Regions from separate parts of the Clostridium algidicarnis genome, predicted to be linked through region 2. Evidence: a T-box and tRNA genes for the amino acid it is inferred to sense, from the RefSeq annotation. Region 2 holds a T-box; the other holds one or more tRNA genes.
The links. A T-box is a leader RNA that pairs with one kind of tRNA and senses whether it is charged. The one in region 2 lies ahead of metG (methionine--tRNA ligase), so its partner is inferred to be a tRNA-Met.

Region 1 (3,349 bases), 1.5 Mb from region 2:
AAAATCTGTACTTAACCCTAAATATACTTTAAGCAGTGTAAATACTGTTATATACGACAATGCGGTGAACCACTTTCCTGTTTCTTTAAATATTCCCATGATAAACCCACATATTGAATATACTACAACGTAATTAACCATGTTATCCGACGTTATTCCCATAATTATTCCTATAGATACACCTGTGGCTGCACCAGTAGAGCTTCCATTTACATAAGCCATTATACATACAAATACGAGACCTATAATATTTCTAATATCTATGTTAAAAATCTTAATCCCCCATGTACCTGAAATTGTTAAGGATAGCAATATAGCCATACTTATTATTTCTTCATTTGTAAAAAGATGCTTACTTTTAAAATCCTTTGAACAGGTTAATGCGTAATCTATAATTATATAAATAGGAATTATACATCCTATCTGAAAGATCGAAGTGAGTATATTTATACCAAGTGTATATCCACTTATTATCATTCTAAAAAATATAGATTCTAATAGCATGATTACAGTTAAATATGTTATTCTTTTTCTTCTGTTTATTTTTGTTGTTAAATGTGCAAAAAGTATAGAGCTACCTATAATTATTATATAAAGAGCTATATCTTCAATTTTATTATATAGGGTAACATATCCTATGAGAGCTCCTGTGCCAACTGCAATATCGAGTTTATCCTTCTTTTCATTAACAACCGCCATTATAAAAGCTATCCCAAAAGGAGCTGTACTATTAATTAGCATTACCCTACTTATAGATATAGCCGCCAAAAAATATAGAATTATTTTAATCACTGATACATATTCTTCTCTTTTTTCTTCTTTAGCACTTTCTTTTAGTCTTTTATAAGTTACAACCTCCGCACCATATTGCATAGTATATTTCCCCCTTTAATTCTTTGAGTTCTTTTCTTCTTAATCTAATGTAAGTAACCTTTATCTTAATTAGATTATAACAAGAGCTGGAGGAAATAAATGTCATAAGCTGTATGAAACTTTTTTATTATTAGGACATAAAATGCTCTCATCTTTTCTTAAATTCAAAAAATACACATTATTTAATATGGTATCCTATTAAAATTATATTTTATTTGTCATGTATTAAAAAAAATCCTATTAATATGTGGATAACTTTTGGTTATAAAAAGATATCCACATATTATTTCTCTTACATTAACAAATTATTTACTTCAAGTAAGAATTATAACATTAAAGTTTAAATATCTATTTAATTTATTTTTAGACCCAAATAAAAAGTATTCGCTAAGATTAATCTTAACGAATACTTTTTAATACTAGATAAACTTTTATCTATATTTAATTTTGGTTGCGGAGGTAGGATTTGAACCCACGACCTTCGGGTTATGAGCCCGACGAGCTGCCAGCTGCTCCACTCCGCGATATTATTATTTAATTAAATATATAAGTAAATTGGTGCTGAAGACCGGAATCGAACCGGTACGGTGTTTAACCACCGCAGGATTTTAAGTCCTGTGCGTCTGCCAGTTCCGCCACTCCAGCACTTTTGGTAGCGGAAATAGGACTTGAACCTACGACCCTTCGGGTATGAACCGAATGCTCTAGCCAGCTGAGCTATTCCGCCATATTTACTTTTTTGGTTGCGGAGGTAGGACTTGAACCCACGACCTTCGGGTTATGAGCCCGACGAGCTGCCAACTGCTCCACTCCGCGATATTATTATTTAATTAAATATGTAAGTAAATTGGTGCTGAAGACCGGAATCGAACCGGTACGGTGTTTAACCACCGCAGGATTTTAAGTCCTGTGCGTCTGCCAGTTCCGCCACTCCAGCACTTTTGGTAGCGGAAATAGGACTTGAACCTACGACCCTTCGGGTATGAACCGAATGCTCTAGCCAGCTGAGCTATTCCGCCATATTTACTTTTTTGGTTGCGGAGGTAGGACTTGAACCCACGACCTTCGGGTTATGAGCCCGACGAGCTGCCAACTGCTCCACTCCGCGATATTATTATTTAATCAAATATATAAGTACATTGGTGCTGAAGACCGGAATCGAACCGGTACGGTGTTTAACCACCGCAGGATTTTAAGTCCTGTGCGTCTGCCAGTTCCGCCACTCCAGCGTTTTATGTTTTTTCTTGGCGACATACATTATTATATATGATGTTATATCTATTGTCAACAACTTTTTTCTATATGCCTTTTATATATTATTTTTGTATATTAAAAGTCCATTAACATGTTACAACGTAAGCCTTTCAAAGCTATCAGTTTTATTAATAATCTTTCTAATTTTTAATTTTTAATAAAATCAAATAGCCTTTTAAAATAAAAATAACCCCCTATATTAAAAATCTAGGAGGTTACTACTTATCATATTAAGTTACATTTTCTTATTATATCCTCTTGATCTATTATCTTGATGTTTTTTAACATCTTGTAATCTTTCTTCACTATCCTTTAAAAATCTTGTCATTATATCTTCAAAGTTACCTGAAGCTGCCTTACCTTTTTCTGATTCCCAATCAATTTCAACTGGTTTATTAGATCTTTGCTTTACAATAGCTTGTTTGATGGAAAGACTAATTTTGCCATTATCATCTATAGAAATAACTTTTACTTTTACTTTATCTTGTTCTTTAAGATATTCTCTTATATCCTTAACAAAATTATCTGCTACTTCAGAAATATGAACTAAACCTGTTTTTCCTTCAACTTCAACAAAAGCCCCAAAATTAGTAATGTTAACCACTGTACCTTCTAAAATGTTTCCTGCCATTAAGGTCATATTAAAAAGACTCCTCCTTAAAAATAATTAATATATTATATTATATAAAATAATAAACCTAAACTCAAGTGAGTTACTCTGACTTACTGTCTATTACAGGAGTCTCTCCGTCCTTTACATATCCCAATCTTTCTCTTACTTGTTTTTCCTTGTAAAGTCCAGTGTTTGATAACTCAAATTCATCTTTTAACTTTTGATTTTTTTCTTTTACTAATTCTAGCTCCTTTTCTTGCTTATATATATCTCTTTTAATTTTACCCATAGTTAGTTGTTGGGTTATTACTGTATATAAGCTAAAAATCAATAATAAAATTATTATTACGCTTTTAAGGGTAATTTTCTTGCTTTTCATAGTTCTTTTCCCCTTTAAGATAATAGTATGGTTTATCTATATCTCTATTTTAAATATAAAACCTATTTTATTCAAGTGTTTTCATAGTTATTTTTTACTTTTGTTATAAAATATTAATTTTAGTGGGTAAAATACGTGATTAAAGCCTACTCTAAACACTTTTGCTATAAATCTATATATAGCATATTGTAATTTTAAAATATATTCACTTAAAAGTTTAAGGTATATAT
Region 2 (3,349 bases):
TGGTCAATAAACATTGCTATTACCATTATTATTTTTAGCTGAAAACTGTTAAATTTCTTCATTATTAATATCCTTCCGAATCTTAAATTTAATTATTATCAATTATTCTTCTTATACTATTCTCAAAAATATAATTATATAACATATTTAATTTTGATATATAGTTAATATATAATTCTACAAAATATTCCCTTTTCCTTCTTATGAGCATTTAATTATCTATCTCCTCCTACTAGAGCGTTTGTCTCTTCATCTATAACCTTTTTATCAATCCTTTGAAACAATATATTAAACTCACTGATTTCTTTTCCTTCTTTAATCTCTATATCCTTCCACTGGTTGCATTCTATACCTAACCACTCTTCAATCTTACTAGATGACTTAGGTAAAAATGGATTTAATAAGTTAGCAATATTTATTATTGAATATAGGCAGTTATATATGGTATTACTACAATCTTTTATATCAGAATTAACTGTTATCCATGGCTCTTTTTGGTCAAAATATTTATTTACACTTCTTATAAATTCGAAAATTACTTCAATGCCAATCTTTAAATTACCACTTTCAATATGTTCGCCAACTTCCTTATATAATCTTTTAATGTCAACTTTCCTATCATTAACATTTCCTTTTGGAATGGTATTATTAAAATATTTTTTAACAAATACTAAGGTTCTATTTACCAAATTTCCATAGGCACCTAATAACTCGCCATTATTACTATTTATGAATTCCCTCCAAGAAAAATCAGTATCTCTCTTTTCAGGTGCATTTATCAATAAAAAGTATCTTAAAGAATCCACATTGTAACGCTCAATTATATCAGGTACCCACACTGCCCAGTTATTACTTGTAGATATTTTCTTTCCTTCTAATGTTAAGTATTCACTAGATATTATTCTATCTGGTAACCTTTCATATCCTATTCCACTTAGTAAAGCTGGCAGTATTATTGTATGAAATGGTATATTATCCTTTCCATGTACATAATAAGAAATGGCTTTTTCATTCCAAAAACTTTCATAGGATTCTCCTTTTTCTATTGACCACTTTTTACTTGAAGAAAGATATCCAAGCACCGCATCTATCCATACATATACCTTTTTGTCCTCAAAACCTTTAATTGGAATATCTATTCCTAATGATAAATCTCTAGATATAGCCCTATCTAATAGCCCTTCCCTTAAATATCTTTCTGTATTATTTACTGCATTGACTCTCCAGTTGTCCTTTGACTTTTCTAAGTTACCTTTAATTTCATTTGCTAATTTATATAGGGCTAAATATAGCTGTTTTGTTGCTTTTACTATAGGTTCATTATTGCATAGCTTACATTTCCTTTCTGATAATTCAAGTGGTTCTAATAGCTCACCACAACTGTCACATTGATCTCCTCTTGCTATAGCATTGCATTTAGGGCACTTTCCTTCTACATATCTATCTGGCAAAAATTGATTGCAATGTTCACAATAAATTTGCTCAACATCCTTTTCATAAATTAATCCCTTTTTATGGAGCAACCTTATTACATCTTGAACTTCATCTTTATGAAATTCATCATCTGTTCTAGAATAATAATCATAAGAAAAGTTTAATTTATCAAAGCAATACTTAAATTCATTATGATATTTATCAGCAATATCTTTTGGTGATACTCCCTCATTTTTTGCTCTAATTGATATTGGCGTGCCGTGACAATCACTTCCGGAAACATATAACACCTTTTCTCCCTTTGCTCTATAATATCTTGCAAGTACATCACCTGGTAACAGTGCAGCTATATGTCCTATATGCAATGATCCATTAGCATAAGGCCATGCTCCCCCAATAAAAATATTCATAATAATTCCTCCTCTAATTGATAATTTTAGATAATAAAAAAACTCCCGTCCTAAGAAACTAATCTTAGGAACGAGAGTAAAACTTCGTGATACCATCCTATTTCATATATACTTCACAATATATATCTCTTCAAGTACGTCATAAAATAATTTATATGATTATACTCTATCACTATAACGGGTGAATCCGTTGCAACCTTAATTTATAATCAAATCTCAGTGCACCGCTCCAAGGCCATTTTCACTTTAATATCCTCTGCTCCCTCTCACCAATGGGAACTCTCTGTATAAGTATTCTTAAAATTACTTTCCTCTTCTTTGCATTTATACTTTATTATACTCTATCAATTTATATTGTCAATATTATTAAATTTATTGCATCCAATTTTATTTAAAATAACCTTTGCTTATGCCAGTATTCTTCGTATTAGTTGCAAGTTAGATCTTTCTAGTTTATTCTTCTGTAAATTCTATTCATATCCATCTGAATGTTCAACACTTTGAAGTTTCTTTTTTTATTTCTTTTAGTACCTTTTTCGAGCCTCTCTCAATATCTTTTTCTAACTTTCTTTCCTTATAGCTTATGAATAACTGATTTAAATCATAACCCTCTGGATAAAGTTCACTTGCCTTTAATTCTAGTTTTATTCTTTTATAGTTAACCTCAATAAATTCCTTATTGTATAGTATAGTCACATTATTTAATCTATCTCTTTCTTTATATACAATGGCTGATTCATTATTTTCTAAAAGAATAATTTTATCACCTACAGAGTATTCATAAAAATCTTCCTTTACTTGTAACTCTTTATTTTTTATAACCTTACTACCTTTTATTAAAGCATAATTATAACTTTTAGTATCAATATATTCTCTTGCTTTATCAATAATTGAATAATGTAATCCCATCTTTTTAGAAATATATAAAGCATTACTATGGCCTACTTTTCCTATACTAAGCTTATATAGTGGTTCTAGGGTTTCTTTTTCAAACTCCATAGCTGCATTTTCAAAATCAGGATGTTCTTTTGAAAAATTTTTTATTTCTCCATAATGAGTAGTTGCTATAGTTATTGAGCCCTTATGATACAGTTCTTCTAATATGGCAATAGCCAAGGCAGATCCTTCATTTGGTTCTGTTCCACTGCCAATTTCATCAAACAATAGCAGTGTTGCCTTTGTACTTTCTTTAATTATTTCAGCTAGATTTTTTATATGAGATGAAAATGTACTTAACGCATTTTCAACACTTTGATCATCACCAATATCAACAAATAACTTTTTAAATACTGAAAGCTCTGTCCCTTCTTCAGCTTCTATATGAAATCCTGATTGTACTCCCAATGTTAACAAGCCAATTGTCTTTAATACTACAGTTTTACCCCCTGCATTTGGTCCTGTTATTATTAAACCTCTGTAATTTTCACCAATTTCAAAATCTAAGGGTATACTATTTTTAATAAGAGGATACTTTCCTTTAATAATCTTTATATATCCATATTCAT

Region 1: it encodes a tRNA-Met, which carries the amino acid that the T-box ahead of metG (methionine--tRNA ligase) is inferred to sense. The anticodon was not compared.

Annotation. Positions count from the first base shown of each region.
Region 1 covers NZ_JNLN01000001.1:794,658-798,006, forward strand. The annotation lists gene spoIIE (stage II sporulation protein E) at 1-873, opposite strand, end outside; tRNA gene BV55_RS0103985 (tRNA-Met) at 1,322-1,397, opposite strand; tRNA gene BV55_RS0103990 (tRNA-Leu) at 1,430-1,518, opposite strand; tRNA gene BV55_RS0103995 (tRNA-Met) at 1,524-1,600, opposite strand; tRNA gene BV55_RS0104000 (tRNA-Met) at 1,614-1,689, opposite strand; tRNA gene BV55_RS0104005 (tRNA-Leu) at 1,722-1,810, opposite strand; tRNA gene BV55_RS0104010 (tRNA-Met) at 1,816-1,892, opposite strand; tRNA gene BV55_RS0104015 (tRNA-Met) at 1,906-1,981, opposite strand; tRNA gene BV55_RS0104020 (tRNA-Leu) at 2,014-2,102, opposite strand; gene BV55_RS0104025 (S1 domain-containing RNA-binding protein) at 2,363-2,767, opposite strand; gene BV55_RS0104030 (FtsB family cell division protein) at 2,841-3,119, opposite strand; gene yabQ (spore cortex biosynthesis protein YabQ) at 3,207-3,349, opposite strand, start outside.
Region 2 covers NZ_JNLN01000001.1:2,307,767-2,311,115, reverse strand. The annotation lists gene BV55_RS0110965 (TraX family protein) at 1-62, opposite strand, end outside; gene metG (methionine--tRNA ligase) at 216-1,844, opposite strand; T-box leader at 1,908-2,172, opposite strand; gene BV55_RS0110950 (endonuclease MutS2) at 2,337-3,349, opposite strand, start outside.